Regions from separate parts of the Phytobacter sp. genome, predicted to be linked through region 1. Evidence: predicted binding sites of a transcription regulator. Region 1 holds the regulator's gene; each other region holds the start of a gene.

Region 1 (13,955 bases):
GACTCTCATGCCAGTGTTATTTCAAGAAGCGTGCCAATCTATTTCCCTTTGATTTATCAGTAAAAAGCCCTGCAACGACGTGCAGGGCTTAGTGAAATTGACGAACATTTAGTGAAACTTTAACGATTTGCCACCAGGCTTAACGCATGCTCCAGCACCGCCACATCGGCCCCTGGCTTATGCGCGTTTTCACTGAGGTAACGACGCCACTGACGTGCCCCCGGAATACCCTGGAACAATCCCAGCATGTGACGCGTAATGTGGCCCAGATAGGTGCCTTGTTGCAGCTCATTCTCAATATATGGATACATGGCACGCACAACCGCAACCGGGTCCGCATCCGGAGCATCAACGCCGAAAATCTCCCTGTCGACACGCGCCAGAATCCCAGGGTTTTGATACGCCTCGCGCCCAACCATCACGCCATCCATATGCTCAAGATGAGATAGTGCTTCTTCCAGCGATTTAATGCCGCCGTTGATGGACATGGTCAGGTGCGGGAAATCGCGTTTGAGTTGATAGACTCGCGGGTAATCCAGCGGTGGAATTTCACGGTTCTCTTTCGGACTCAGGCCGGACAGCCAGGCTTTACGCGCATGGATGATAAACATCTCACATTCGCCTTTGCCCGACACCGTATTGATGAAATCGCAGAGGAATTCGTAGCTGTCCTGATCGTCAATCCCGATACGGGTTTTCACTGTCACCGGAATCGACACCACATCGCGCATCGCTTTGATGCAGTCCGCGACCAGTTGCGCATTGCCCATCAGGCAGGCACCGAACATGCCGTTCTGCACGCGATCGGACGGGCAACCTACGTTCAGGTTAATCTCATCATAACCGCGTTGTTCAGCCAGTTTTGCACACTGCGCCAGCGCAGCAGGGTCGCTGCCACCAAGCTGTAATGCCACCGGATGCTCTTCTTCGCTGTAGGCCAGATAGTCACCCTTACCGTGAATAATGGCCCCTGTCGTCACCATTTCGGTGTAGAGCAGCGTATGGCGGGAAAGCTGGCGCAGGAAGTAACGGCAATGCCTGTCCGTCCAGTCGAGCATCGGCGCGATGGAAAAGCGGTGGGCAGGGTAAGCAGCGGGCTGAATTTCTGGCGACATGGCGAATAAATAAGCTTTACGGAAAAATGGGGCGCTACTATAGCACAAAGAAAAACCGGAGGCGCGAGGCCTCCGGTGAGGGATCAGAACGTCACGCTAAGCTGTGCGCCTGCACCCCAGGTTTGGTCCTCGCCCACAAGACCCATCAGGTCGACATGTACTTTATTGAACGGTGCGAAACCGACACCGCCTGTGAAGACATTTTTGTCATCCCCTTTGACATCCGCACGGTAACCCGCACGAACAGCCAGCCAGCTAAGCGGACGAACTTCGGCACCCACTCCAACGTATTGGGAATTTTTTTCGCTCTTAAAGCCTTTGGTTTCCGTCAGGTCGCCATCGGCACTCAGGGTCAGCAGTTCGTTCTGCCAGGCGACCCCTGCAGTGACAAGTGGGCTTATCTGATAGGTGTCTTTGTAGTTTCTGACTTCACCCGTCATGCCGTTTTCGATACGGATATCTTTGGTATCGATATTACGTGAGACCAGGTTTTGGCCGGTCAAGCCTACGGTGATGTTTTCGGTCAGATCTGCTGCCAGGCCGACGTCTACGTTGAAACCGGAGTCATCGGTACGATAGCGATCGTTGTTCCAGTCATCACTGTTGTAATCATAAATGGAGGTCGTGTAATTGTAGACCCAGGTTTTTTGCAGTTTAGGTGTCACGCCAACCGACAGCGGTATGCCTCCCACGTCGAACTGATGCGCAAGGGCAATACCGTAATCCCAGACAATCGCCGCGCGCCCGGAAGCGGTTGAATTCAGATGACGTGTAATCTCATCGCTGCCTAACAGTGCGGCACTGCCTGCCTCTGTCAGCGCAGTGGTATCACTCCTCTGGATACCACGCAGGTAATTAATATCGTTTTGATCAACCGATGTGCTGACGCGTGCATGAGCATGCGCTTTGGTCACAAAGGCCATGGAAACCACATCGGTTGGAATGCTGACCGCAATACCCGCACTGGCTTTTGCCTGCGCCGTTTTGCCTTTAAGGAATTGCAGTTCATCCGCCAGATCCCCGGCAGCATTCTGGAATTCATCAACAACCGCAGCAGGATTCAACAGCACCTGTGCGGGTGTCAGGTTATCGACAAAATCTTTATAACCGTCGATTTTGTCGTTGATATCGTCAATCTCGTTACGCAGATCGTCTTTGTCAGTCACCTGCACACCGATACTCGGCAAGATGACGGTGACAGAATCATCAGGTTTTGCTTTTGCCAGAAGCGCAGGGTTGATCAGCGCCCCACTGCCATAACTTGCCGAAGCGACGCCGGTACCACCCATAGCATCACTACGTGCCTCCGCCCAGGTATTGGCTGCCCCCGCTTGATTTGCCACGCAAAAGGAGACAGCGATAGCGACCACTGAAAGTTTGAGTTTGTTTTTCACAATTATGTGTCTCGTAGTCAGATGAGTTTTTCTATGCCCCGTTCTTTTTTACATCAACGGGAATGCTCTATTGCTGCGAATAACATTGGAAAAATGGCTATTTCTGCCAAATACGCAAAAGTCGGCAGAAATTTATAGTTATAAGAAATGACCTTCATTATTTATAGAAGACGTACCGCGAATGTGAAAGTGAGCGGCATCTGCGCGCGATCTCGGCGTTTAGAGCAGAACATGGTAAAGTGAGAGATTATGCCGCCGGGAAATGAGAGGACGACAATGGAAAAGACCACTTCGCAAGAGATGCTAGCGCAGGCCGAAAAACTGTGCGTGCAGCGCAATGTGCGCCTGACTCCTCAGCGCCTCGAGGTTCTGCGGTTAATGAGTTTGCAGGAAGGGGCAATCAGTGCCTACGACTTGCTGGACCTGCTGCGCGAGAGTGAACCCCAGGCAAAACCACCCACCGTTTATCGTGCGCTGGACTTCCTGCTGGAGCAGGGGTTTGTGCACAAAGTGGAGTCTACTAACAGCTATGTGTTGTGCCATCTTTTTGATCAGCCAACTCATACATCGGCCATGTTTATTTGCGATCGCTGCGGCGTCGTGAAAGAAGAACAAGCGGAAGGGGTGGAAGATATTATGCATTCACTGGCTGCAAAATTAGGATTTGCCTTACGCCATAATGTCATTGAAGCACATGGTCTGTGTTCCAAATGTGCGGAAGTGGAAGCTTGTCGTCACCAGGGCGAATGTCACCACGATCACTCGATTCTGGTTAAGAAAAAACCGCGCTAGTGGCGGTTGAGAGTGCATTCAATTCGTTGTGTTAAGAGGGTGGTACGTCCATGTACCGTCGGGCAGGGTAGTCACTTCAATGCATATTCAGAGGGTTTGAAGGCTACCAGCGGTATTCGTTGCGGGTTTCCCAGTCAACAACTTCTTTTTCCGCCTGATCTTTTGCGTAGCCGTATCTTTCCTGAATTTTACCTACCAGTTGGTCACGTTTACCCTCGATGACGGTCATGTCATCATCAGTGAGTTTCCCCCACTTCTCTTTCGCTTTACCTTTGAACTGTTTCCAGTTACCGCCGATTTCGTCTTTATTCATAGTCATGTCCTCATCGTTCGGTTGTGAATAGCGAATCATCGTCCGTCGTTACGTTCTGAATATCCTGAACGTGAGAATAATTGTAGTCAGGGATCATACTGCAGAGGATTTATTCGGAATTTTTAACCATTCAAAAGACAATTATAAGAAGGTAAATCGAACAGATTGGGAGAGGCGCTGAGGATGAAGGTTATTTAAGATTTTGTTTTATAAAACAAAACCGTGGCAGCGGGACGCTGAACCACGGTTATGAAGAGGAATTACAACCACTCACCGTTGCGAATCACACCAACAGCCAGACCTTCAATCGTAAAGTTCTGCTCGCGCAGATTCACAACAATCGGGGAAAATTCGCTGTTTTCAGGCAGTAACTGAACGGTATTACCTTGTTTTTTCAGTCGTTTGACGGTGACTTCATCATCAATACGTGCAACAACCACCTGGCCGTTACGCACATCCTGAGTTTTATGCACTGCCAGCAGATCGCCATCCATAATACCAATGTCTTTCATTGACATGCCGCTAACGCGCAGCAGGAAATCGGCATTTGGCTTGAACAAGGACGGATCAACCTGATAGTGACCTTCGATATGCTGCTGCGCCAACAACGGCTCACCTGCCGCTACACGCCCAACCAGCGGCAAACCATTGTCTTCTGCGACGTCCAACAGCAAACGAATGCCGCGGGACGCACCAGAAACAATCTCAAGTACACCTTTACGCGCTAACGCTTTCAGGTGCTCTTCAGCTGCGTTTGGGGAACGGAACCCCAACTGTTGCGCGATCTCCGCACGCGTCGGCGGCATGCCCGTTTGGTTGATTCGATCACGAATGAGATCGAACACCTCTTGCTGCCTGGCCGTTAATGCTTTCATTCCGCCCCCTGGGTGTATATACAGTTATGCTGTGAGTATATACAGCTAAAGGCGATTTTGAAACCAAAATTACGCAAAAAACCAGCAGTTAGCGCAATTCTGGAAGGCTTATCGAAAATGGCCCCACAACAGTGAAACCCAGGTAAAGAGTGCAACCAGAATGGTCATCAGTACCGCCGCTGAGCCCATGTCCTTCGCGCGCCCGGACAACTCATGCAATTCCGAACCAATCCGGTCAACGACCGCTTCAATCGCGCTGTTAAGAATTTCAACGATCATGACCAGTGCCACCGAACCGATCAGCAATACGCGGGTGATGGCGTCGACATCAAGGAAACAAGCGATAATAATTGCCAGAATGACCGCAACGGACTCCTGACGAAAGGCAGCTTCGTTTATCCAGGCTGCGCGGACGCCTTTCCATGAATAACCGGCCGCTTTAATGATGCGGGTAATGCCAGTGGTGTTATTGGCCATTAAAAGAACCTTTTTATGTAATGAGCATCAATCTCTATGTAAGGTTATAGAGGTACAAAAGAATTTGTGCGCGCTTTCTGATATTCTTGCGGCGCATTGGCATTATTAACCAGAGGCTTTACATCGTTTATGTCCGGCTGGCCACGAATTTACTACAAATTACTTAATTTACCATTAAGCGTGCTGGTAAAAAGTAAGTCTATCCCTGCGGAACCCGCACAGGAACTGGGGCTCGATACCTCACGCCCTATTATGTACGTTTTGCCTTATAACTCGAAGGCTGACTTACTCACGTTACGCGCTCAATGTCTGGCACACGACTTGCCCGACCCGCTGGAGCCGCTTGAGATCGACGGCGTGGAGTTGCCGCGGTATATCTTCATTCACGGTGGACCACGCGTATTTACCTGGTATACACCGAAAGAAGAGTCCATCAAGCTGTTCCATGATTATCTCGACCTGCATCGCAGCCATCCTGACCTGGATGTGCAAATGGTGCCGGTTTCGATGATGTTCGGTCGTTCGCCGGGTCGCGAGAAAGGCGAGATGAATCCGCCGCTGCGTATGCTTAACGGCATTCAGAAATTCTTTGCGATCTCCTGGCTCGGGCGCGACAGCTTTGTGCGTTTCTCTCCGCCGGTCTCACTGCGCCGCATGGCCACTGAGCATGGTACGGATAAAATTATCGCCCAGAAATTGGCGCGAGTTGCACGCATGCACTTTGCCCGCCAGCGTCTTGCGGCGGTCGGTCCGCGTCTGCCTGCCCGTCAGGACTTGTTTAACAAGCTACTGGCGTCCAAAGCGATTGCCCGCGCTGTTGAAGACGAAGCACGCAGCAAAAAAATCTCCCATGACAAGGCGCAGCAAAACGCGATTGCCCTGATGGAAGAGATTGCGGCGAACTTCTCTTACGAGATGATCCGTCTCTCCGACCGTATTCTGAGCTTTACCTGGAACCGCCTGTATCAGGGCATCAACGTGCACAACGCCGAGCGCGTGCGCCAGTTGGCTCATGACGGCCATGAAATTGTCTATGTGCCCTGCCACCGCAGTCATATGGACTACCTGCTGCTCTCTTACGTGCTGTATCACCAGGGACTGGTGCCACCGCATATCGCCGCCGGTATCAACCTGAACTTCTGGCCAGCAGGTCCGATTTTCCGCCGTCTGGGCGCGTTCTTCATTCGCCGCTCTTTCAAAGGCAACAAGCTCTATTCCACCGTGTTCCGCGAATATCTGGGCGAGCTGTTCCAGCGCGGCTATTCGGTTGAGTACTTTGTCGAGGGTGGGCGCTCACGTACTGGCCGTCTGCTGGATCCGAAAACAGGTACCCTGTCGATGACCATCCAGGCGATGCTGCGCGGCGGCACCCGTCCGATCACGCTGGTGCCAATCTACATTGGCTATGAGCACGTGATGGAAGTCGGTACCTACGCTAAAGAGCTGCGTGGGGCGACGAAAGAGAAAGAAGGCTTTATGCAGATGGTGCGTGGCTTAAGCAAGCTACGTAACCTCGGTCAGGGTTACGTGAACTTCGGCGAACCTATTTCGCTGACGAACTACCTTAACCAGCGCGTGCCGGAATGGCGCGAGTCTATCGATCCTATCGAAGCCGTGCGCCCGGCCTGGCTGACGCCGGCGGTCAATGCTATCGCGGCTGACCTGATGGTGCGCATTAACAACGCAGGGGCGGCAAACGCCATGAACCTGTGCTGTACCGCTCTGCTCGCTTCACGCCAGCGTTCGCTGACCCGTGAACAACTTACGGAACAGCTGGATTGCTACCTGAACCTGATGCGTAACGTGCCTTACGCTGATGACTCTACGGTGCCGACTGCCAGCGCCGCTGAGCTTATCGCGCACGCATTGCAGATGAACAAGTTCGAGGTAGAGAAAGACACCATCGGCGACATCATCATTCTGCCGCGCGAGCAGGCTGTACTGATGACCTACTACCGCAACAACATCGCCCATATGTTGATGCTGCCGTCGCTGATGGCCGCCATCATCACTCAGCATCGTCATATTTCTCAGGACGAGATGCTGCGCCATGTTGAGCTGCTCTACCCGATGCTGAAAGCAGAGCTGTTCCTGCGGTGGGAGAAAGAGGAACTGGCGGGCGTGCTGGATAGCCTGGCTCAGGAGATGCTGCGCCAGGGCCTGGTGACCATCAAAGACGGGCAGTTGAACATCAACCCGGCCCATTCCCGCACCCTGCAACTGCTGGCGGCAGGTGCACGTGAAACGCTGCAACGTTATGCCATTACCTTCTGGCTGCTTAGCGCGAACCCGTCGTTCAACCGCAGCACGCTCGAGAAAGAGAGCCGCACGCTGGCTCAGCGTCTCTCCGTTCTGCACGGCATTAACGCACCGGAATTCTTCGACAAAGCGGTGTTCAGTACCCTGGTGCTGACCCTGCGTGATGAAGGCTTTATCAGTGATACGGGCGATGCGGAACCCGCGCAGACACTGGCGATTTATCAGTTGCTGGCAGAGTTGATTACGTCGGATGTGCGTTTGACGATTGAGAGTGCAACGCAGAGCGAGTAAGGGTTTGCGGTCTGATGCCCTCTCCCACGGGGAGAGGGAACAAACACTAAAAAAGGCAACTTACGTTGCCTTTTTGCTTTTATATCCAGTAGCTTGAAGCCAGCCCTAAAAACAGCACCAGCCCCACATAGTTATTGTTCATAAAAGCTTTAAAGCAGGCATCACGATCGCGCCCGGCAATCAGCTTTTGCTGATAGACAAAGAGCGCGCCCGCCACCAGCACCGCCCAGTAAAAATGCCAGCCCAGGCCGTTAAGTTTGCCGACAAACGCCATCAACGCCAGCACGGCAATCTGCAAAATGCCAATGATCAGCTTGTCCTGACGACCAAACAGAATTGCCGTCGATTTGATACCGATTTTCAGGTCATCGTCCCGGTCAACCATTGCATACTGGGTGTCATAGGCGACGGCCCACAGAATGTTGGCGAGGAACAACATCCAGCAGCTTAACGGAACGGATTCGCTCACGGCCGCAAAGGCCATCGGAATTGACCAGCCAAACGCTGCCCCCAGCACCACCTGCGGCAGATGGGTATAGCGCTTCATGAAGGGATAAACCCAGGCCAGCGCCAGGGCGGCAACCGAGAGCAGGATAGTCATGGTATTGAGCGTCAACACCAGCACAAACGCCAGCAGGACCAGAACTACAAACAGGACCCGCGCTTCATTTTCCGTCACGGCGCCACTTGGCAGCGGGCGGTTCGCTGTACGCTTAACATGCCCGTCAAACTTGCGGTCAGCGTAGTCGTTGACCACACACCCTGCTGCACGCATCAGCCAGACACCGGCCACGAAGACCAGCAGGATCCATAGCGGCGGTACGCCCGGTGTCGCGACCCACAGCGCCCAAAGAGTCGGCCAGAGCAGCAGCAATGCGCCAATGGGCTTATCCGTTCGCATGAGTCGGTGAAAGGCCAGCAGCTTATTCTGCGTGAGACTCCACTCCATTCTTCTTTCCTCTTAATACAACGGTGATGCAGGCAAAAACAGTTCGGTCAACAGAAGCGGCTTTCCGCCCAGACGCAAACGAGAACGACGTCCCCATAGCGACTCGACCTGACCGACTTCAATAAAATCTCGTGTTAGCGTAGATGATGTGAAGAGATAGCGCCCGAGCGGTGTCGTGCCGAGTTTCTGCAACGCCAGTTCCGGGCCGGTTAACGTGGTTTCCGGTACGACGGTACGACCAGCCAGCCAGGGTTCGCCGTCGGCACACAGCAGAATTTCTCGCAGCCAGTAGCGGGTATCCGCAGGTAACAGATGGCGCTCATTTTCAAGGGACTCAGCCGTCACAAACGCTTCCTGAATAACGGTAACGGTGACCTTTTTATCCAGCTGTTCAAAGCGTTTAGTCATGGAATCTTCGAGCAACAGCCAGTCGAGCCGTTGCGGATCAAGCGCGGGAAGTGCGTCAAAATAGCGCAGCGCACGCAATTGCGTAAGCGCGGGGTGTGACATGCCTGACTCTCCAATACATTACGTCACAACATTGTATCGCAGAACAGACTGCCTCGGCGGGGAAACTTCATTCAGTTTTCATAAGCGCAACAGCTGTGCAACAGCGCCCGTTGCGCCGGGAAAAAAGGGTGCGTCAGGCGACGCACCAGTTGTTGCAAACATCAGCATTGCGGGGAGAGAGTTACCCCTTGCCTTTTACACTGCTGATAAAAGTACTTCGGGCGGATGATGACCCGAGACGTTCAGCTTCATTCAATAACTTCAGTGCCTTATCAACATCACCTTTCGCTACGGCCTCTTTAATTGCGCGATTGAAGTAGCTTTCGGTGTCATTCAACATCGGCTCACTCTTCGCCGCAGGTGCAGCAGCAGGCGTTGTGGTCGCAACAGCAGGTGCTGCGGCCGGGGCGCTGTAGGCGGTCGCCGGGGCAGCCGTATTACCTACGGTCACTGGCCCCGGACCAGAGGAGCCAAACAGTGGCCCCACCAGCACGCTGGATCCGCTGTTGGTTTTCACTTTCAGCTTCAACGTGCCATCCGTAACATGGCGAGCGATAGGATCAGGGATATCCGGTACCGCGTTACCTGCGCCTTTGGCAAAAGATTTAGCCGGATCCATCAACTGTGTGGTCTGCTGTAAATCTCTGTCCGTGGTAAAGACCAGCACATAAATTTTTTGCTGACCGAGAGCTGGCGTCAGGCGCATCACGCCTTCCAGCCGGTCAGCGCTCATCACACCCGGTTCCTGGTAGGTAAAGTAACTGCTCGGGAAGTAGGCCGCCGGTGCAAGGTTCTGGTCGAGGATCAAGACGTTAGGGGCAAACACGCTGGTCTGCTTGTTCACTTCACTGGTGAGCGTCAGGGTGAGCTCACCGATATTGGCCGGAACGCTATAAGCGGCAACCGGGCCGCTGACTCCCGCCACGTTCAGGCGCTGACCTGCAGTGGCAAGAGAGGTGGATTGGGTATTGCTTTGATCGACCGGCGTCCAGCTCAGTTGCTGGAGGGCAGAAGCCGGAATAGACGGCGCAGCCGTTGTATTTTGTGGAACGATGTTAACATCTGCGACGCTCACCCCAGGGGCGGCAGCGAATAACCCCGCTGACAGACACAGGGCGACAAGACTTTTTTTCATTTTCATTGTTATCACCTTCTTTACAGGAGCCAGCGTCCGCCAGGCAATAGCGCGCAGACTCTAAGGATTGAGGGGCTTGCGCCCCTCTTGTTCGTTACATCAACGTCTGTGCATTACCACCAGATTTCCATCTGGGCACCGAAGCTCCACTCGTCGTTATCACCGCGGCTGAAGGTTTTCGCGCTGGTGTCACGGTAAGCAACGCCAGAGGTGTAAGCTGCGCCGGAGTCACTGTTGGCATAGCCCCATTTCTCATCCCATTTTGCATAGGTTGCGAAGACACGGATTGCCGGACGAGACCAGATGCTGTCGCCTGCCTGCCACTGTTGAGCAAGAGTGATTTTGTACTGGTTGTTGGTGTCGTTGGTTTTCTGGGATTTGACGTTGTCATAGCCCACTTCCAACAGGGTGCTCATGATTGGCGTCCATTTGTACATAGGACGTACGCCGACGGTCCACCATTTGGTACCGTTGTTATCATCACGGTTGATGTCCTGGTACATACCGACATACATCAGGTCCCAGTTATCAGCCAGAGTGACTGCACCGTGATCGATAACGCGCCACAGTGAGCCGTTATTGTTGATGCTGCCGCCCTGCGGAATACCCTTACCGTTAGAGGTCATAGAGTCAGTTGCGTACTGCAGAACAAACTTGTTGTAGCCTTTCAGCATGCTCTGGGTATGTTCAGCGGTGAACATCCAGCCATCTTTCGATGCATCCGGTGCCAGGCTGTATTTATCCGGCAGGTTGGTATGACCGTAGTCCACACCGAACTCCAGCATGCCACCTGGGTTAATCGCCATCTGACCTAAACGCACATCGAAGACGTCGTTTGGCACGATGTTGTCATAAACACGGTTACCTAACGCATCACGATCGGCGAAGGTGCCGGAGCCGCCTGATTCAGACGAGCGGGTCGCTGCTAGAGAGAGTTTACCGATGCCAACGTCGATGTTTTCAAGGCCAGCACCAGGACCGGAGATGTCCCAGTAGTAGAAGTCGATCATGTGAACGTCATGACGTTGGTAGAAGCGTTTACCGGCCCAGATGGTGGATCCCGGCAGCGCATCAATCAGGTTTTTACCCTGAACGTTGGCTTCACGGAACGCCGGGCTGGTGGCTTCCCAGTCATTCTGTTGCGAAACGGAGTAGGCTACGTTGGTGTCGAAGTAGAAGCTCTTATCGCCTTCTTTCCACACTTCCTGACCCAGCTTAATTTCCGCGTAGGTTTCACATTCGTTACCAAGACGATATTTACTTTGAGCACCGGTGGCCTGGAAGCATTGCTGCTCGCCGCCGCTACCGGTCCAGCCGATGCCGGAACGTGCGTAACCTTTGAAGTCAACGGCGCCCGCCTGCGCAGACAAAATGCCTGCGGTAATGGCGATAGCCAGTGGAAGTTTGCGCAGAGTAGTCATCATTCTATCTCCTGAGATCATTGCTTTTCTTTAAACGCGTCACCCTTCGGACTGCCTCTTCGTTGGCTGCACTCCTTCACCTCAGTCACGTACTTTCTGTACGCTCCCGGGGATTCATTCGCTTGCCGCCTTGATGCCGACACGAATGGTTTAGCGTTTTGCTTTTTTAATGGGGGACCTTAAACGCCCGGCTCTTTGTGCAACCGACGACAAGCGGTGCCATCTTCACGGAAAAGATGACAGCGCTCCGGTGGCAGACCGATAGCGAATGTGGCCCCCTCTTCTACCAACACCACGTCATTCTGGCGGTAGACCAGGTTTTGACGGATGGCGGGGATCTGGATATGAATTTGCGTTTCGTGACCGAGTTGTTCGACGACCTGAACAATCCCTTCCAGCGTGACATCTGCGATGTCGCTGGGCAGCAGATGCTCCGGGCGAATACCCAGTGACATATTGCTGCCGACCTGCACGTTGGCACTGTCGACGGGAAGCCAGACCTGCTGGCGGTTTGGTAATTCAACCTGCACCTGTTCAATGGCGGTTGCAGTCACTTTGACTGGCAGGAAATTCATTTTGGGTGAGCCAATAAAGCCAGCAACAAAGCGGTCAGACGGGTAGTGATAAAGCTCAAGCGGCTTACCGACCTGGGCCACGCGTCCGGCGTCCAGCACCACAATTTTGTCGGCCAGCGTCATCGCTTCGACCTGATCGTGGGTGACGTAAATCATCGTGCGCCCCAGGCGCTTATGCAGACGCGAAATCTCAATGCGCATCTGCACACGCAGAGCAGCATCCAGGTTGGAGAGCGGTTCATCGAGCAGGAAGACGCGCGGTTCAGCAACCAGCGTACGGCCTATCGCCACACGCTGACGTTGCCCACCGGAAAGCGCCTTTGGCTTACGCTCCAGCAAATGCGCCAGTTGCAGGACTTCCGAAACCTGCGTCACCTTCTGCTGAATCACCTCTTTTTTGGCACCCGCCAGCTTGAGGCCAAACGACATGTTTTCCGACACGGAAAGGTGCGGATAGAGTGCGTAAGACTGAAAGACCATCCCCACGCCGCGTTCGGCCGGGGGCACGTCGTTCATCCGCACGTCACCAATAAAGAGATCGCCGCTGGTGATGGTTTCCAGACCGGCAATCATGCGCAGCAGCGTTGACTTACCGCAGCCAGATGGACCGACAAACACCACGAATTCCCCTTCGTGGATGTCGAGATCAATGTCTTTTGATACGACAACGTCGCCCCAGGCTTTCGTTACATTACGCAGCTGTACGTTCGCCATGCCCTCTCCCTTCGTTACAACTTGTCACTTACGGATACATTCAAGATTTGGCTGACTATGGGCTATCCATAAACGTGGCGAATCCTCCACCCCCCTTGTTTTTTATGGGGGAGGAGACGGGAGGATGAGAGGGACGAGTCTGACCCCAGCTCGCAGGGGCTGAGGCTATTTTCGTGATGCAGACTGCAAAAAACGGCACTTTTTTGTGTGCGCTGACACACATAAAGAAAGTTTATGTAACAAGGATCACACATTTGACCCCAGGGGCGTAGGGGCAAGGAGGATGAGAAGCGCTTGCCAAAAAAGGAGACTACTTCCCGTCAGACCACTCAACATATCCACGAGCACATCACCTAAAGGACGGGATATATGAAATTCAAAACAGGCGCACGCATCCTCGCATTGTCCGCACTGACGACGATGATGTTCTCCGCTTCTGCCCTCGCAAAGATTGAAGAAGGTAAGCTGGTCATCTGGATCAACGGCGACAAAGGCTATAACGGCCTGGCCGAAGTGGGTAAGAAATTCGAGAAAGATACCGGCATTAAAGTGACCGTTGAACACCCGGACAAGCTGGAAGAGAAATTCCCGCAGGTTGCGGCAACTGGCGACGGCCCTGACATTATCTTCTGGGCGCATGACCGTTTCGGCGGCTACGCGCAATCTGGCCTGCTGGCGGAAGTCGCGCCGGATAAAGCGTTCCAGGACAAATTATTCCCGTTCACCTGGGATGCCGTGCGTTACAACGGCAAGCTGATTGCCTACCCGGTAGCCGTGGAATCCCTCTCGCTGATTTATAACAAAGACCTCGTACCGAACCCGCCAAAAACCTGGGAAGAGATCCCGGCGCTGGATAAAACCCTGAAGGCGAAAGGTAAGAGTGCGTTGATGTTCAACCTGCAAGAACCGTACTTCACCTGGCCGCTGATTGCCGCTGACGGTGGCTACGCGTTCAAATATGCCGACGGCAAGTATGACGTGAAAGACGTGGGCGTCGACAACGCAGGGGCAAAAGCGGGCTTAAGCTTCCTTGTGAAGCTGATTAAAGACAAGCACATGAACGCGGACACGGATTACTCCATCGCCGAAGCGGCGTTCAACAAAGGCGAAACTGCGCTGACCATTAACGGTCCGT
Region 2 (4,913 bases), on a different contig from region 1:
GAACTTTAAATGCCGCTCAGAATAATCCAGAGGCAAAGTTATTTAATACTGTTGACTGTATTGCTGATAAACCTGAAACAATGACCGGCGAGGAGTGTCTCGCACGTTTTCATCAGAAATTAAGACTAACTGAAAATCGCACGTTGCGTAATTTCAACAAACTAGATGAAAACTTTAAATTTGTGGTTATGACGCTGGCGAATCGCGAGAAGCCAGGAGTATTCCGCAGTGATGAAGTAGGTCAGCCTTTTGAGTATTTCGATGTCGAACGTCGTAAGTTAATCATCGAAGCTATGAATAAAATAACGCGGTGGGGAAGTATTTTGCCTCGCCGATTTTCAATTCATGATTGCATATTAGCTGAATAAATAAACCCGTAATTAATGGCGTCAACCCGTCGGGCATTTCTTTGCCCAAATTCAGGAGGTTTTATGAGTCGAACTGTTTTCTTATCAACGCCCAGCGGTGCTAACGATGATGTGCTAACGACTTTGTTTAAAGAAGCCAAAAAAGAAGAGCGTAAAGACCGCGCTTTAGCCGTTTCAATCCGCCTTGAGGCGCTGGCTATCCATATCACCAAAGAGGGCATGAGCGGGACGGAAGCCGCTGAACTCCTGCGCCGCGAAGCCGCTCGCTATGAAAACGAATCACAGGAGTTTCATTGAATGACTAATAACAAGTTAACAACACTGGAAGTGGCGGAATTGCGCACGCGGTTGCAGCGCGCCCTTGAGTTCTACCGTCAGCGCCCTGAGCCTGAAGCGGCGAAAATGGCAAATATGCTAATGCTCGCAGATTACGCAGCGGAAACACTTCAAAAATTCCAAAAATCAATTGTCACTATTCCTACTATCTGGAAGCACTACGGCGGAGGTAAAGTCGCATCGCTTTATGAGCAAGCGATGAATGAAGCTGGCATAAAATGGCGGAGCGTAGACGATGAATAATCAGCTAAGCATGCAACACCGCCAGGCGGGGGATTTATGCTGGTAAGTGTTAAATATGCTTACCCGTGGAATGCTCCACTGTCGGCAATAGCCAGCCCATATCTAACCTATGACCAACAGTATCGCCGCGATCGTATGTTCGCGGCTTTGCTGCATGCAAAGAAAGTACTTTCCCTACAGCCTGAATGTGTGCGCTTTGATGTTTATCGCACCGTTGCCGTGCTTGAGCAAAATCAGGGCAGTCAGCGCGCCAATGCTTTTTTAATCAGCTTTTGTAAAAAGGCATTGCCACGCCTTGAACTGGTGGCAAAAAAATACAAGTGTGCGGGTATCAACAGCAATGTATCTGCCGCTGTTTTCGATGGTCATTTTGATACCCAGCTTATGCAATATCTGGCATCGCGAATGGTTAATATGGTCGCCAGATATAATCACCTCCCGGATATGTCGCGCGCCGATGTTGATCTATTGGCTGCTGATATAGCGAACTTCATTCGTGGTGAGCTTGCCAATATTGATGACAGTGATTTCGGTGAGCTCAAAACGCTTTATGCCTGGTATATGTGTGCCGGGTATATTGCGCGTCAATTCAATGTTACCCCTCCCCATTGGGAGCGGGTGGCAGGCAAAGTTTTCAATCAGGATGACATTGCCCCCGCCGTTATTCGCATGTTTACCGAAACATGGTGGCGTGGCCGTCTGCGTCGTGTTGCGGCTGCATGGCGCGAACATCTGCAGATTGCTGTCGGCAATGTCAGCAAGAAAAAACATGTGTATGCGAGTAAAAACTGCGTCACCGACTGGCGCGAACAGAAGCGCCGAACTCGTGAATATCTCAAAGGACTTGAGCTTGAGGACGAAGAGGGAAACCGTATAAGCCTGATTGAAAAATATGATGGCTCAGTTTCTAACCCTTCACGTCGCCGCTGTGAGCTCATGACCCGCATTCGCGGATTTGAAAATATCTGTAATGAGCTTGGCTATGTTGGTGAGTTTTATACCCTGACCGCGCCGTCAAAATATCACGCCACGATTAAGGCGGGTTATCGAAACAGTAAATGGAACGGGGCCAGCCCCTCAGACACGCAAGGTTATCTTACAGGCCTATGGGCGCGCATCCGGGCAAAGCTGCATCGGGAAGATATCCGTATTTTCGGGATACGCGTCGCAGAGCCGCACCATGATGCAACCCCGCATTGGCACATGCTGATGTTTATGTTGCCTGAAGATGTCGAGCGGGTGCGCCTCATCATTCGCAACTATGCATGGGAAGAAGACCGCCACGAACTGAAAAGCGATAAAGCCAAAAAAGCACGCTTTCATGCTGAAGCCATTGACCCGGAAAAAGGCAGCGCGACGGGATATGTTGCTAAATATATTTCGAAAAATATCGATGGTTATGCTCTCGATGGTGAAACTGATGACGAAAGCGGCGCACTGATTAAAGAGACTGCGCCCGCAGTTTCCGCCTGGGCGGCGCGATGGCACATTCGGCAGTTTCAGTTTATCGGTGGCGCACCCGTGACCGTATACCGTGAGTTGCGTCGCCTTGCTGATAGCGAGACTGCTCACGGCCTTAGTGTTGAGTTTGCGGCGGTTCATGATGCGGCTGATGCTGGTGAATGGGCTGATTACGTTAATGCTCAGGGTGGGCCTTTCGTGCGCCGCGATGATTTGCAGGTGCGCACACTTTATGAGCCTCGCAGCGAGTTTAATCAGTACGGCGAGCAGACTGTCGTTATTCGTGGTGTTTACGATTCTGTTGTTGGTTCCGGCACCCCAATTCTAACCCGGTTAACGCAATGGAAGATTGTGCCGAAGCGTGCCGTTGATTTGGCCGTTGACCTTCAGGACGGCCCCGCCGTCCCTCGGAGTTCTGTCAATAACTGTACGGGAAGCGAAAGCGAGAAACCGCCACTCGATTTATCAAAACCGCTGAGTCGGCGTGAAAGGCGAGAGCTGACGAACCGGATCAGGAAGAAAAAACCACCATTTAAGAAAACATTTGTCCACGGCGCAGGCGACCAAAGCGAAGTGGTGCTGAAGACCATTCGTAAAGTGCAGATGAATACCGGCATAAAAATTAGCCGTGGTGAAGCAATGCACTTAATAGCTGGTGGTAAAAGCTGTTTCAACGGTAAATGGTTTAGCGGAACATCTCGCGGTGAGTTGTTACGAGCTGCGCCATCTCATCAGGCCAGAACTGAAAATATTCTTAAACGGGTAGCTAATTTAGCGGCTGGTAGCAAGTTAGGTGCTTAACTTAATGCCATCATTTCATCAACATACGCTGTGCGTTCGCAAAATTTTTTCTTCCCATTTTTTGTTACTTTATGATACTGTTTATTTATACAGTATCTCGTGTGGGAGGTTGCGTGGATAGAGAGCTGAGCGAGCATGTCATGCTTGAGAGGGTCGAGATGATTGCGCGTCTGACAACAGAAGGTGTTTGTCAGGAAAGGGATCGTGAAATTGCATTAAATCTAATAGCCGAATTAGCTAAAGAGAACTTATTGAAAAGTAGTTCTTTCTCTGTCGTGTTCTCTTCAGAGCCTATTAATCAACGATTAAAAAGTGAAAATGAAGTGAGAATAAACATCACGTTGGATAAGGAACAAAAAATAGGACAACCTGTTGTTGTCGCTTTTGAAAATGAGCTCAATCGCCGAATAAAAAGTGTGTTCCCGTCTTCGCGGGTCACTGTAAAAAAAGGCTCAATGACAGGCGTCGAAATCATGGGTTTTGACAGTGAGTCCGACCGGGAACGGCTGGATGGTATCCTGCAGGAAGTATGGGAAGACGAGAGCTGGCGTTAATCCTTGAAAATTGTGTAACCATAGACCCCATGTTTGATAGCATGGGGTTGTTTTTTATGGGAATTACACACAAAGGAAAATCATGGATACCGTAATAGCATTTTTATCTCTGGCTCTCTTTATTGCTTTTATCGTGGGTTTAATCAAGCCGTCACTGGTCAGGATGCCGAGCCGGAAGCGCTCAAGTGCGATTTATTTAGGAAGCTGCGTGGCCTTGGGTGTAGTGGGATCAGTCGTGTGGCCGACGGAAAAAAGTCATCATGTAGTAAAAAATGATGTGCCGGAGGTTGCTGCGAAACCAGTTGCGCCAACGTTTGAGTACGCAGAAAAAACCGTCAAAGAATATCGTAACGAGCCAAAACAAACTCGGCACGATATCGTTAAAGACTATGTTAGCTTCAAAAATGCACCTTCCAGCTCTGTTGATGCTTTTTATGCCTGTATAAGCGAGTACACTTTTAATAAAGATGATTCGTTGAAGCTCGATGATGTATTCGGTTGGTGTTTCAATGACTTTAAGAGAGATCCAAAATCGCTTAACGGTAAAATTAACCTAGATACTTTTGAGGGTAATTTTAGTGCCTGGGATGGTTCTTATCGTCCGTTAGAAAAGCTGATAAAGGCCAGCATGAATGATGACTCTTCTTATAAACACGTTGAAACTGTCTATCATCTGATTTTGAACAAAGACCCACATGCCATTGTGAAAACAACGTTTCGCGGTACTAATTCTTATGGTGGCGTGGTCAAGCAGACCGTTGCGGGACGTGTAGACCTGCGAACGGGCGAAGTCATTTCGATACTCGACAACTAAGCAATATAATGACAAACGCCGCCGGTGCTGAAACTTGTTTTCAGTGCTGGCGGGGTTGAACAACGAGCCTTGCGAGGCGTTAGTGCTGTTTCAATGTGCTACGAGATTGTTTAGATAACTCCTGAATTAATCATCAGACCGGCACCGAAAATGCCGGTTTTTTTATTCCATTTTTGCGCGATTTTTCCTTTTTTTAGTCATGCATGCATCAGGTGCATGAGTTTGCATTCGTTTTTTGCGTGAGAACTTGCCAGCCTGCGCCAGTGCTGGCGCGGGTTGGCGCTGCTGATGCACCTGCATTAAAAGCGCCCCATCAAGCGGGCAGGCGTGGCGGGG
Region 3 (13,955 bases), 650 kb from region 1:
TGAGCATGTGATGAGTTGGGCGAAAGAAAAAGGCTTGCATGCAGAGCGCGATCAGGTCGGCAATATTTTGCTGCGCAAAGCCGCAACTGCAGGGATGGAAAACCGCAAACCGGTAGTTCTGCAGGCGCACCTCGACATGGTGCCGCAGAAAAACAACGACACCGTGCATGACTTCACCAAAGACCCGATTCAGCCCTATATTGATGGCGAATGGGTGAAAGCTCGTGGCACCACGCTGGGTGCAGATAACGGCATCGGTATGGCGTCCGCACTGGCGGTTCTGGCTGACGACAGCGTTGAACACGGCCCGCTGGAAGTGCTGCTGACCATGACCGAAGAAGCCGGTATGGACGGCGCATTTGGTCTCCAGGCTAACTGGCTGCAGGCTGATATCCTGATCAATACCGACTCCGAAGAAGAAGGCGAGATCTACATGGGTTGCGCCGGGGGTATCGACTTCATCACCACCCTGCCACTTTCCCGTGAAGCCATTGCGGCAGGCACTCAGACCTTCAAGCTGACGCTGAAAGGGCTGAAAGGCGGCCACTCCGGCGGCGACATTCACTTAGGTCTCGGCAACGCCAACAAACTGCTGGCTCGTTTCCTGGTCGGCCATGCCGCAGAACTGAACCTGCAACTGGTCGATTTCAACGGCGGTACGCTGCGTAACGCCATCCCGCGTGAAGCGTTCGCGACCGTCACCGTTCCGGCTGACAAAGCAGAACAGCTGAAAACGCTGGCAGCGACTTACCAGGGCATCCTGAAAAACGAGCTGGAAATTAAAGAGAAGAACCTGGTGGTCCTGCTGGAGAGCGTGTCCAGTGACAAACAGGCGCTGACCTCTACGTCCCGTGATGCATTCATTCAGTTGCTGAACGCTACCCCGAACGGTGTTATCCGCAATTCTGACGTGGCGAAAGGCGTGGTGGAAACCTCCCTGAACGTTGGCGTGGTCACCATGCAGGACGACAATGTAGAAATCATCTGCCTGATCCGTTCGCTTATCGACAGCGGCAAAGATTACGTGGTGAGCATGCTGGAATCTCTGGGTCACCTGGCGGGCGCGAAAACCGCACCGAAGGGCGGCTATCCAGGCTGGCAGCCGGATGCAAACTCCCCGGTTATGCACCTGGTGCGCGAGACCTATCAGCGTCTGTTTAACAAGACGCCGAACATCCAGATCATTCATGCCGGTCTGGAATGTGGTCTGTTCAAAAAACCGTACCCGGACATGGACATGGTCTCTATTGGGCCGACCATCACCGGTCCACACTCTCCGGATGAACAGGTTCATATCGAAAGCGTAGGACAGTACTGGACGCTGCTGACTGAGCTGCTGAAATCCATTCCGGCGAAGTAATACGCTGAATCGCCGGATGGTGTTGTTAATCACCATCCGGCTTTGTTACCTCTGACTATCTTTCCCTGAACGCCATGCCTGTGAACGTTCGCACCGGATTTCCACGTTCAATCTGATGATGGAACATCCGCCGCTCCGCCTTTGAGGCCGCATCCCCCTCCTGACGCATATGCTCCAGCCGCCAGGCAATCAACAGTTTTGCCAGTCGCTTGTTAGCATGCTGACTACGCTCCGACTGCACTTTTACGCTAATCCCGCTTGCCAGATGGGTCGCACGCACGGCCGAATCCGTTTTATTGACGTGCTGCCCGCCAGGCCCGGAGGATCGCAACGCCTCGAAACGAATCTCCCCGGAGATATCCTGCTCCTGAGCCGCAAAACACCCGATGCCCACATACCAGTTTTTACGCCCATGATTCGCACGCCAGGGGCTGGCACAAATCCACTGCACGGTGCCATTCCAGCGCTCACTCAGCGCCATTGCATGGTTACCTTCGAGTGAGACCAGCGCGGAACGCAATGTGCCAGCACGTGCGCCCTCTTCCGTCTCCACCAGCGTCAACGCCACCTGCATTTTTGCGGCTTCGATGATCAACTGATCCAGCGTTTTTTTCACTGCCAGGCAGCACTCGTCCGGCCCCTGAGCTGCTGAGAGTTGCAATAACATCATGCGGACTTCCCTCCACTGGTTTTGAGCGTTAATACCGGGCGCAGACGCGCAACCGGCATCACCAGCCCGGCGTCCATCAGGCAGTTAAGCACGCTTTCGGCTGACTTATAGGCCTGGGGAGCTTCTTCGTAGATCAGCTGCTTATCACGGCAAATCACCCGACTGCCAAGCTCAGTACGCGCCAGTTGCTGTGGGCTGAACTTGCCAGAAAGCCGCCCTTTGCACTCAGTGCGCATCCATTTTCGCCCTGCGCCGTGCGCCAGCGAATGCAGTGTCTCTTCGCTCACCACCGGCTGCACCAGCCAGCTGTAATCGCCTCTGGAACCAGGGATGACCACCAGGCCACAGCCATCCGGTGTAGCCCCTTTACGGTGTAACCAGCCTGATTCTCCACTGATGTTGCAGGGCTCAACGAAGTTGTGTGCAATGCCCAGTACCGCTTCACCGTCAGCGCGAATCTGCTGCAAAATGCGCATGGCAATCAGTTGTCTGTTCACTCTGGCAAACGCCAGGGCATCGTTATGCTCAGCCAGATAACGCAACGCTTCTTCACTTTCTTCTGCCAGACCCGAGTGGGAAAACGCAGTGATATGCTGTTGCAAAATCGCCTGTCCCAGCCCACGGGAACCGCTGTGAACCAGAAGCTGGAGGCTGTCAGTATTCAGTCCGGCTTGTTGAAAACAAGCGGCATCGAAAACCTCATCAGTCTGCTGTAATTCAGCAAAGTGGTTACCGCCACCTATCGACCCCAGCGCGCTCCGCCAGGCGTGCTGGGCGTGGCTTTCGGGAAGATGCTCCGCCAGCCACACATCGTCAGCATGGTCATCTAACGCCGCCAGCCGCTTTTCGAGCTTATCGGCGTTATATTTGCGGCGCAGGATGTCCGTTTGCCACAGCGCCATACCGCAGCCAATGTCATTGCCGACCAGCGCCGGGTAAAAACGACCGAGTGAGAAAAATGCAGCACCAATGGGGTAACCGCGACCAGGATGTAAATCCGGCATTCCCACGACACGATGCATGCCGGGTAAATTAGCGGTGGTGAGTAATTGTTGAGTCGCTAAACCTTCGACCCATAAATCGTCCGACGCAATATAAGAAACCGCGTCAGAGAGATAATGAACATGAGTGCCCATATACCAATCCATCTTAAAAATTTAAATAAGGATGTGGCAGACACAATCAGAGGAAAAAGAAGTTAATCCTGGAAAGGTCTGCAAATTGAGTTATTAAAATATGTTTTCATGATAAACCCCCTTTGCAGTCAAATATGTGGAAAGTGCGCGTATAGTAATCAGCCACTATTTTCATTGCAAGGTAATTTTGTCGACCTTTTCAGTGCCATGTGATAATTCACAAACCGCACGCCGCGTGACTCAACCGATTGTTGCTGCAAAACCTGAAACCCATGGCGCTCAAAAAAAGGCCTCGCGGTAATACTGGCATCGACGGTTATCATCCCGGCCGGAAGCTGTACAACAAGCGCATCAAATAATGTACTGGCGACACCACGATGGATATATTCCGGCGAGACAAACAGCAAATCGATATACCGTTCAATCGCGGTAATAAACCCCACCGGTTGGTCATTAATGACCGCGACCAAAACCGTTGAATGGGTTAATTTATGCTGCCAGCGCGACGCATCGATTTGCGCCCAGGCGGCAATCTGGCGCGGGGAATAATCCTGACTGGCAGTTTCAATGACCGCGCGCAGAAATATTTCACACAGGTATTCGAAGTCACTCTCTTTATATTTTCTGATTTCCAGCATTTTTATAGTCCCAAAACCAATTGTCGCTCCAGTTGTGGATCGAGCAGCGTCACGTGCAGCCCCACTAAGCGTACCCCACGGCCGCTGCGTCTTTCATCCCAGGCTTTGCGCGCCGTCGCCAGGAGATCGGCTTTGTTCAGACGCGGCCAGATGTGCTCCTGGGTGGTGAGCTGAAAATCAGCAAATTTCAGCTTCACCCCCTGCCGGGCAATCAGCAAATCGGGTTTCACTTTCAGCAGCCGCCGTTCAAGTTCCTCATAGAGATTCTCGATGATCGCTTCACACTCGTCCCACTGGTGAATATCGTCCAGCAAGGTGCGTTCGACACCGACGGATTTACGCAGTCTTTCGCTGCTGATCTGCCGCTCATCAATTCCCTGGCTGCGTTCCCATAACACCCGGCCAAACTTACCAAACCGCTTGAGTAGCATCGCCAGGTCGCTGTTTTGCACATCTTCGCAGGTACGCAGGCCGAGCGTTTCCAGTTTTGCTGCCGACACCTTGCCGACACCCGGAATCTTGCTGAGGGGCAACGTGCGGATAAAGGCCGGAACGTCGGCGGGAGTAATCACATACTGCCCATCAGGCTTGTTCAGATCAGAGGCGATTTTGGCGAGAAACTTGATGGGTGCGATTCCCGCAGAGGCCGTCAGTTGCGTTTCACGGAAAATAGTTGCGCGGATCTCTTCAGCCATCAGGGTGGCGGAGCCGTGGCACTGCGGGCTGTCAGTCACGTCGAGATAGGCTTCATCCAGCGACAGTGGTTCAATAAGGGTGGTGTAGCGGGAAAAGATATCGCGAATCTGGTTAGAGGCTTCTTTATAAGCGTCAAAACGCCCCGGTAACAAGGTGAGGTGCGGGCAGAGTTTTAACGCCATCGCGGTCGGCATGGCACTGCGCACGCCAAATTTTCGTGCCGGATAATTGGCCGTGCTGATCACCCCACGCTTGACCCGACTGCCGCCAATGGCGATAGGAATATCGCGCAGGGCGGGGTTGTCGCGCATCTCTACCGCCGCGAAAAAGCAGTCCATATCGACATGTATGATTTTGCGCATAGGCTCGCCCTCTAAAACACTGGATAAGTATACAGCATCTTTTATTGGAAATGATAAGTTACCGAAAAAACCTGCCACATTCGTGTAAAAAACAGCCAGTAGTGTTGTTATTTCAGGGGTTTTCATCTGACAATCATTAGCGGGGGGATCGTGGCGAAAAAAGTAATGTGAAAACTCCACGTTCCGGGCTTGCGAAAAACTACCGTGATGCTAATGTGGGCGCGCCCAAACCGGATTATTCTGATTTTTGGGGACTCTTTTTGCCGTCCTGGCAATGTGGTATCCGCTTTATCAAGGAAACAAGCAGTATGCGCAAAATCGCATTTTTTCTTGCGATGCTTCTGATGCCGTGCGTCTCGTTTGCTGGTTTATCCAGCAACGGCTCAACAACGCCGATCAGCAAAGAATATAAGCAGCAGTTGATGGGGTCGCCGGTTTACATCCAGATCTTCAAAGAAGAGCGCACCCTTGATCTTTACGTCAAAATGGGCGAGCAGTACCAGCTACTGAACAGCTACAAAATTTGTAATTACTCCGGCGGCCTTGGGCCAAAACAGCGTCAGGGTGATTTCAAAAGTCCGGAAGGGTTCTATTCCGTTCAACGTAGCCAGCTCAAGCCGGACAGCCGTTTCTACAAAGCCATTAATATCGGCTTCCCGAACGCCTTTGACCGTGCTCATGGTTATGAAGGGAAATATCTGATGATCCACGGCGCGTGCGTCTCTATTGGCTGCTACGCGATGACGGATTCACAAATTGATGAGATTTTCCAGTTCGTGACGGCAGCCCTGGTGTTTGGCCAGCCAACGGTTCAGTTAAGCATTTACCCGTTCCGTATGACCGATGCAAATATGCAGCGCCACAAATATTCGACCTTCGCGAACTTCTGGCAGCAGCTTAAGCCGGGATATGACTTCTTCGAACAGACGCGTAAGCCGCCGGTAGTCTCCGTTGTCGACGGGAACTACGTGGTCAGCAAACCGCTGAGCCACGAAGTTGTTCACCCGCAACTGGCGTCAAACTACACGCTCCCCGAGGCAAAATAACGCCCATTCGCCTGGCATGATCTTTTGCCAGGTTTCATTGCCTGTCAGCGGTTGCGTGGCAATCACGGTGACCACATCATTCGGTGTGGTTTCCCGCTGAAAATCAATTTCAACATCCTGATCCAGTAACGTCGCCACGCCAAACGGTGCCCGGCGAGTAATCCAGAACAGGTTGGTCGAGCAGAACGCCATCACGTAGCGCCCGTCCGACAGCAGCATGTTAAACACGCCCTTCTCACGCAACTCCGTCGCCAGTGTCGCAATGTATTTAAACACCGCTTCCATATTGCCTGGCGTGCGTGGATAGCGCGTCGTCAGCTTGTCCAGCAGCCAGCAGAACGCTTTCTCACTGTCGGTTTCGCCAATCGGGCGGAAATTCCCGGTCTGCAGCGTTTTATAGCCCGTCAGTTGTCCGTTATGGGCGTAGGTCCAGTTGCGGCCCCACAGCTCACGGGTAAACGGATGGGTATTTTCCAGCGCCACTTCGCCCCGGTTCGCCTGGCGAATATGAGCGACGACGGAACAGGATTTGATCGGGTATTCCTGCACAAGGCGGGCAATGGGAGAGTTAAAGCTGGGTTGCGGGTCTTTAAACGTACGACAGCCTTTGCCTTCGTAAAAGGTAATTCCCCAGCCGTCTTTATGCGGCCCAGTGCCTCCACCACGCTGAACCAGCCCGGTGAAACTGAAGCAAATATCGGTCGGCACATTGGCGCTCATCCCGAGCAGTTCGCACATACAACACCCCCACAACGCCTGACAAAAAAGAAGGCGTAATTGTTGCAGCCAGCCTGGACACGGACAGCGCGCAAAAACCGGAGCGTACACGGAGTACGTGAGGATTTTGAGCACTGCCCAGGTTCAAAATGGCAAATAAAATAGCCTTCTTAGGCTTTTGCCATCTCTTTTTCGATAAGCAGAATCAAGATATGAATCACTTTGATGTGAATTTCCTGGATACGGTCAGCATAACCGAAATGCGGCACACGGATCTCAACATCCGCAGTCCCGGCCATTTTGCCGCCATCTTTACCGGTCAGGGTGATAACTTTCATGCCCTTAGCGCGCGCAGCTTCAATGGCTTTGATGACGTTCGCCGAGTTGCCGGAAGTGGAAATCCCCAGCACTACGTCACCTTCACGGCCTACTGCTTCGATGTAACGCGAGAAGACGTGATCGTAACCGAAGTCGTTGCTCACACAGGAAAGGTGGCTGACGTCAGAAATCGCAATGCCTGGGTAGCCCGGGCGGTTTTCACGGTAGCGACCAGTTAACTCTTCTGCGAAGTGCATCGCATCGCAATGCGAGCCGCCGTTACCACAAGAGAGCACTTTGCCACCCGCTTTGAAACTGTCTGCCAGCAAGACCGCTGCACGCTGAATGGTATGAATATTGGCGTCGTCTTTGAGGAAGTTAGCCAGCGTCTCTGCGGCTTCGTTTAATTCGTTACGAATCAGATCCTGGTACATGAGGATATCCTTCAGTAAGCAGTATGAATGTAAATTCTCGAGCGCAGTTTACCGGATAGGATCAGCAGGGAGAAGCCAAAGCCATACATATCACCCGGTGTTTTCGTTTTTCGTGCCACAATTCACCCCAACAATGTGAACCAGGTTGTAATTATTTTGTAAACACATTGCTAAAAGAAATGACATCCACTAAAACGATATCATCACAAGTGGTCAGACCTCCTACAAGCCAGGGAGCTTTTCTCTATGATGATTTTGAGTCTTCTCGCAACAATCGTTCTTCTCGGTGTCCTTTTCTACCACCGGGTCAGTCTGCTGCTCAGCAGCGCAATCCTGCTGGCATGGACTGCCCTTCTCGGCGCCTCCGGCCTGTGGTCTATCTGGGTACTGGTGCCGCTGGCCATTATCCTCGTTCCGTTTAACGTCGTACCCATGCGCAAATCGCTGATTTCCGTACCGGTCTTCCGTGGTTTCCGCAAGGTGATGCCGCCAATGTCCCGCACCGAGAAAGAAGCGATCGACGCAGGCACCACCTGGTGGGAAGGCGACCTGTTCCGGGGTAATCCGGACTGGAAAAAACTGCATAACTACCCGCAACCGCGCCTGACGGCTGAAGAGCAGGCCTTTATTGATGGCCCGGTGGAAGAAGCCTGCCGTATGGCAAATGACTTCCAGATCACGCATGAGATGGCCGATTTACCACCGGAACTGTGGGCCTTCCTGAAAGAGCACCGCTTCTTCGCGATGATCATCAAAAAAGAGTACGGCGGCCTGGAATTCTCCGCATATGCCCAGTCTCGCGTACTGCAAAAACTCTCCGGTGTCTCCGGCATTCTGGCGATTACCGTAGGTGTCCCCAACTCCTTAGGGCCGGGCGAATTGCTGCAACACTACGGCACTGAAGAGCAAAAAAACCATTATCTGCCGCGTCTGGCGCGTGGGCTGGAAATCCCTTGCTTTGCCCTGACCAGCCCGGAAGCGGGTTCAGATGCGGGCGCAATTCCGGATACCGGCATCGTCTGCATGGGCGACTGGCAGGGTGAGCAGGTGTTGGGTATGCGCCTGACCTGGAACAAGCGATACATTACGCTTGCCCCAATCGCCACCGTGCTGGGTCTGGCCTTTAAACTCTCCGACCCGGATAACCTGCTGGGCGGTGAAGAAGATCTCGGCATTACCTGCGCGCTCATCCCCACCAGCACACCGGGTGTGGAAATTGGCCGTCGCCACTTCCCGCTTAACGTGCCGTTCCAGAACGGTCCGACGCGCGGTGAAGATATCTTCGTACCGATTGATTACATCATCGGTGGTCCGAAAATGGCCGGTCAGGGCTGGCGCATGCTGGTAGAGTGTCTGTCCGTCGGTCGCGGCATTACATTGCCATCCAACTCAACGGGCGGCCTGAAATCTGTCGCGCTGGGAATTGGTGCTTACGCCCATATCCGTCGCCAGTTCAAAGTAGCTATCGGCAAGATGGAAGGGATTGAAGAGCCACTGGCACGTATCGGCGGTAACGCCTATGTGATGGACGCTGCTGCGGCACTGATCACCTACGGCATCATGCTGGGTGAAAAACCTGCCGTGCTCTCCGCAATCGTGAAATACCACTGTACCCACCGTGGGCAGCAGTCCATCATCGACGCGATGGATATCGCAGGCGGTAAAGGCATTATGCTCGGCGACAGCAACTTCCTCGCCCGTGCGTATCAGGGTTCGCCAATTGCCATCACCGTTGAAGGGGCCAACATCCTGACCCGCAGCATGATGATCTTCGGCCAGGGGGCGATCCGTTGCCATCCGTATGTGCTCGAGGAGATGGCTGCCGCGCAGAACAATGATGCAGATGCTTTCGACAAACTATTGTTCAAACATATCGGTCACGTCGGCAGCAATAAAATGCGCAGCTTCTGGCTTGGCCTGACTCACGGGCTGACCAGCGCGACACCAACGAACGACGCCACCAAACGCTACTACCAGCACCTGAACCGCCTGAGTGCGAACCTTGCGCTGCTGTCAGATGTATCGATGGCGGTACTGGGCGGTAGCCTGAAGCGTCGCGAACGTATCTCAGCGCGCCTGGGCGACATTCTGAGTCAGACCTTCCTCGCCTCCGCAGTGCTGAAACGCTATGACGATGAAGGCCGCAATGAGATGGACCTGCCACTGGTGCACTGGGGCGTGCAGGATGCGCTCTACAAAGCAGAACAGGCAATGGACGACCTGCTGGTGAACTTCCCGAACCGCATCGTAGCAGGCCTGCTGCGGGTGGTGATTTTCCCGACCGGGCGTCACTACTTTGCCCCGTCTGATAACCTGGACCATCAGGTGGCGAAAATTCTGCAAACGCCGTGTGCTACTCGTTCACGTATTGGTCGTGGTCAGTATCTGACGCCGAGCGAACATAACCCGGTTGGCCTGCTGGAAGAGGCGCTGCTGGATGTGATCGCCGCCGACCCGATTCATCAGCGCATTTGTAAAGAGCTGGGTAAAAACCTGCCGTTTACACGCCTGGACGAACTGGCGAAAGAAGCGCTGGCGGGCGGGCTCATTAATCAGGACGAAGCCGACATTCTGCATAAAGCCGAAATCAGCCGCCTGCGTAGCATCAATGTGGATGATTTCGAGCCGGAGGAACTGGCGACACAGCCGGTAAAGCCAGCAGAAAAAGTGCGTAAGCCGCAAGCCGCGTAACGCACACTTCGGGAGACCTTGCCCCGCCTCGTGCGGGGCTTTTTATTCCCACAACATCTCTTTTTCTCGTGCTACAGTGTAAAAATGCTGTTTCAGGAGAGCTTAATCGTGCCGGGTTTAAAATTAACGCTGCTACAACAACCGCTGGTCTGGATGGACGGCCCAGCGAACTTGCGCCACTTCGACCGTCAACTGGAAGAGGTTACCGGGCGTGATGTCATCATCCTGCCGGAAATGTTCACCACTGGCTTTGCCATGGAAGCGGCAAAGCAGTCGCTGCCCCAGCAAGATGTGGTGGCCTGGATGCAGAGCAAAGCCAAACAGACGAACGCGTTGATTGCGGGCAGTGCTGCGCTGCAAACCGAACGCGGCCCGGTCAACCGCTTCCTGCTGGTTGAGCCGGAAGGGCAGGTCCATTTCTACGATAAACGCCATCTGTTCCGCATGGCCGATGAACATCATCACTACGAAGCAGGTCACGAGCGCGTGGTGTTTGAATGGCGCGGCTGGCGAATTTTGCCGCTGGTCTGTTACGACCTGCGCTTCCCGGTCTGGTCACGTAACCGCGATGATTACGATCTGGCGCTGTATGTGGCGAACTGGCCTGCACCGCGTTCGCTGCACTGGCAGTCGCTGCTGGTGGCGCGTGCAATTGAAAACCTGGCCTATGTGGCAGGGTGTAACCGCGTCGGTACCGATGGTAATGGCCATCATTATCGCGGTGACAGCCGGGTGATTAACCCGCAGGGTGAAGTGATTGCGACGGCCGAGCCGCATCAGGCCACGCGCATTGATGCAGAGCTGTCGCTGACCGCGCTAAAAGAGTATCGCGAGAAGTTCCCCGCCTGGCAGGACGCCGATCCGTTTACATTGGATTGAGTGTTTAACGCTGTTCCAGACTGTTCCCCTCACCCTAACCCTCTCCCCAAAAGGGCGAGGGAACCGTTTTGAGCGGTCTGAGGTGAGGGGAACCGCACCCTACTAAATCAGCTTGCGGAGCGCTGCACTGTACGCCCGCAGCGCCTGCGCCACATCCTCCGCCAGCACGCTTTCAGCCGGGTGATGACTGATCCCCCTGTCGCAGCGCACAAACAGCATCGCCGACGGCCAGCGTTCAGCAATCGCAATGGCATCATGACCGGCGCCGCTTGGCAGCAACAGCGCCCTGCCCTGTACTTCGCTGACCGCGTCAGCCAGCACATCGCGCAATGCTGCATCACAGGGTGTCGCCGCAATCGAGTAGAAAATATCATGGCTGAATGACAGCCCGCGCTCAGCAGCAATGCGCCCGGCTTCATCCAGCAACGTTGTCAGCAACGCTTCGCGCTGTTCATCATTGGGACTGCGGATATCCAGCGTCAGTGTCACCGAGCCCGGAATCACGTTCACCGCCCCCGGCTCACACTGCAGTGTCCCGACGGTCGCCACCTGCTCAGGGCCTGACTTATGCGTCTGTTGTTCCACGAAGGTTATCCACTGCGCTGCGGCGGTCAGGGCATCCCGACGATGGCTCATTGGTACCGTACCCGCATGCCCGGCCTCTCCGGTAAAGCGACAGGTCAGCCTGCGCGCACCGTTGATAGCAGTAACCACGCCGAGGGGTAAATCGGCCTGTTCCAGTACCGGCCCCTGTTCAATGTGCAGCTCAAGATAGGCAGAGAAGTCCGCTTTTTTTCGCTCAGCCAGCGCAAGCCGTGCCGGGTCCAGCCCCACATTCACCATCGCCTGCGCCACGCTCACACCCTGCGCATCTTCACACTCCAGCCAGTCTGAAGGCCAGCTGCCGGTTAACCCACGACTCCCCAACAGAGTAATGTTAAAACGCGTGCCTTCTTCATCGGCAAAACCGACGATTTCCACCGCCTGGTCACCTTGTAGCCCCTGACGATGCAAACTGTCGACCACTTCGATGGCGGTCAGTACGCCGAGCATGCCGTCGTAACGCCCGGCATCCCGCACGGTATCGAGGTGCGACCCCAGCAGCACTGCCGGAGCCCCCTCACGGGCGGCTTCATAGCGACCGCAGATATTGCCTACCGCATCCTGCCAGGTGAGCATACCGGCTTCCTGCATCCATTGAGCAACCAGCACGTTGGCACGCATGTGCTCCGGGGAGAGGTACACCCGGGTCAGTTGACCCGGTGTTTCACTGATCTGCGCCAGCGCATCGCAACGCGCCATCACCCGGCGTGCGGCGCGATCAGCCTCATCGGCCGTCATCATCACACCGCCCCTTCATAGACGTTCCACGCCGCCTGCATCCCTTCACCCTGTACGGTACGGAAACCAAGCCGATTGAGCACCGCTTCCAGCGCGGTCAGGGTTTGCAGCACGCAGTCTTTACGGGCGTTATAGCCCATAGTGCCGATACGCCAGATTTTGCCCTGCAGTGGGCCAAAGGAGGTGCCGATCTCGATATGGAAATCATCCAGCAGGCGCTTACGTACCTCTTCGCCGTGAACAACAGACGGGATCACCACGCCGAGCACGTTATTCATTTTGTGGCGAATGTCACCGAACACGTCCAGCCCCATGCCCTGGATGCCCGCCAGCATGGCGCGACCGTGCAGCTCATGACGTGCAATCAGCGCATCCATCCCCTCTTCAAGCATAATGCGGGCGCATTCACGGGCAGCAAACAGCATGCTGGTGGCTTCAGTATGGTGGTTCAGGCGCTCCGGCCCCCAGTAGTCCATCACCATGCCAAGATCGAAATAGTTGGAGTAGATCATCTCGTCATCGCCATCGTGGTGGGTGTCGGTACGGATCCCCTGCTCCACGCATTTACGCGCGCGAATGACCTCTTCCATTTGTGGACTGAGGGTGATGGGGGAACTACCGGAGGGGCCACCGAGGCATTTTTGCAACCCGGCGGAAACGGCATCCAGCCCCCAGGCGTCGGTTTCCAGCACGTTGCCGCCCAGTGACGCGGTGGCATCGGTATAAAACAGCACGCCGTGACGGCGGCAAATCTCACCGAGTTGCTCCAGCGGTTGTAACAACGTCGTGGAGGTGTCGCCCTGTACGGTAAGCAGCAGGCGCGGTTTCACCCGCTTGATGGCATCTTCAATCTGATCCGGGGTAAAAACTTCACCCCAAGGTACTTCAATGGTATGCACTTCGGCGCGGCAACGGCGGGCGATTTCGCACAACAGATGCCCGAAACGACCAAACACCGGCACCAGAACTTTGTCACCCGGACGAATAGCAGAGACCAGCACGGCCTCGATCCCGGCGCGGGAGGTGCCATCCACCAGCATGGTCCAGTGGTTTTCGGTGCGAAACACGCCCCGGTAGAGGGACATCACTTCATTCATGTAGCCGGTCATCACCGGGTCATACTGCCCCACCAGTTGGCTCGCCATAGCACGCAGGACGCGCGGGTCGGCATTAATGGGACCAGGCCCCATCAGCAGGCGGTGTGGCGGATTAATTTGCAAACATTGCTGAGCATCAAACATGGGCGTGTCCTGTGGTAGACAAAAGCGATATTTGTGAAACAAAAGATTCGTTAGTATATTTTCTGCAACTAATGTGCCACACGCTCATGGCTGATGCCAGCACGGCAGCCAGAGGAAATTGCTCTTTTTTCGTACTTATTACGCCACATATTTTGCGCCACCAGTGATCACCACAAGAGTGCAAGAGCACCATTAAGGTGCGCTAGCGCTGTTCCAGTTCATCCAGCTCTGCGTACAACGACGCTATCTGATGAATACGCTGGCGGCCCTCGGTCAACGCGTTATGTAGCAACGCATTCGCCAGCAGATTCACCAGGCTCATTGCCCCGCTATAGCTGTCAAACGCCGAGACGCTATCGAGCGGCACGCCCAGATGCCAGCGACTCAGGGTCGCAATGCCCGCGGCCTGCGGCTCACTGATAGCAA

The links. Region 1 encodes LexA, which represses DNA repair genes until DNA is damaged. Its sites were predicted from a motif close to TNCTGTATGTACATACAGNA; they were not measured.
Region 2: AC5JPW_RS23465 (DinI-like family protein) is a predicted target of LexA. The motif match lies at 3,285-3,304, and genes of this name have one in related genera.
Region 3: dinB (DNA polymerase IV) is a predicted target of LexA. The motif match lies at 4,880-4,899, and genes of this name have one in related genera.

What each region holds. Positions count from the first base shown of each region.
Region 1 covers NZ_JCACPZ010000004.1:1,996,864-2,010,818, forward strand. Annotated here, with positions in the region: gene dusA (tRNA dihydrouridine(20/20a) synthase DusA) at 120-1,115, opposite strand; gene AC5JPW_RS13495 (conjugal transfer protein TraF) at 1,199-2,509, opposite strand; gene zur (zinc uptake transcriptional repressor Zur) at 2,786-3,301, shown strand; gene AC5JPW_RS13505 (CsbD family protein) at 3,405-3,614, opposite strand; gene lexA (transcriptional repressor LexA) at 3,875-4,489, opposite strand; gene AC5JPW_RS13515 (diacylglycerol kinase) at 4,598-4,966, opposite strand; gene plsB (glycerol-3-phosphate 1-O-acyltransferase PlsB) at 5,096-7,516, shown strand; gene ubiA (4-hydroxybenzoate octaprenyltransferase) at 7,596-8,465, opposite strand; gene ubiC (chorismate lyase) at 8,478-8,975, opposite strand; gene malM (maltose operon protein MalM) at 9,157-10,116, opposite strand; gene AC5JPW_RS13540 (maltoporin) at 10,224-11,534, opposite strand; gene malK (maltose/maltodextrin ABC transporter ATP-binding protein MalK) at 11,711-12,820, opposite strand; gene malE (maltose/maltodextrin ABC transporter substrate-binding protein MalE) at 13,190-13,955, shown strand, end outside.
Region 2 covers NZ_JCACPZ010000008.1:1,179,099-1,184,011, reverse strand. Annotated here, with positions in the region: gene AC5JPW_RS23485 (hypothetical protein) at 81-368, shown strand; gene AC5JPW_RS23480 (DUF2732 family protein) at 432-665, shown strand; gene AC5JPW_RS23475 (hypothetical protein) at 666-947, shown strand; gene AC5JPW_RS23470 (replication endonuclease) at 984-3,209, shown strand; gene AC5JPW_RS23465 (DinI-like family protein) at 3,323-3,763, shown strand; gene AC5JPW_RS23460 (hypothetical protein) at 3,846-4,577, shown strand.
Region 3 covers NZ_JCACPZ010000004.1:1,346,744-1,360,698, forward strand. Annotated here, with positions in the region: gene pepD (cytosol nonspecific dipeptidase) at 1-1,360, shown strand, start outside; gene prfH (peptide chain release factor H) at 1,416-2,030, opposite strand; gene AC5JPW_RS10360 (RNA ligase RtcB family protein) at 2,027-3,166, opposite strand; gene AC5JPW_RS10365 (GNAT family N-acetyltransferase) at 3,325-3,804, opposite strand; gene dinB (DNA polymerase IV) at 3,807-4,862, opposite strand; gene dpaA (peptidoglycan meso-diaminopimelic acid protein amidase) at 5,171-5,908, shown strand; gene AC5JPW_RS10380 (class II glutamine amidotransferase) at 5,879-6,646, opposite strand; gene lpcA (D-sedoheptulose 7-phosphate isomerase) at 6,796-7,377, opposite strand; gene fadE (acyl-CoA dehydrogenase FadE) at 7,624-10,068, shown strand; gene AC5JPW_RS10395 (amidohydrolase) at 10,177-10,947, shown strand; gene hpxK (allantoate amidohydrolase) at 11,050-12,291, opposite strand; gene AC5JPW_RS10405 (pyridoxal-phosphate-dependent aminotransferase family protein) at 12,291-13,529, opposite strand; gene AC5JPW_RS10410 (MurR/RpiR family transcriptional regulator) at 13,732-13,955, opposite strand, start outside.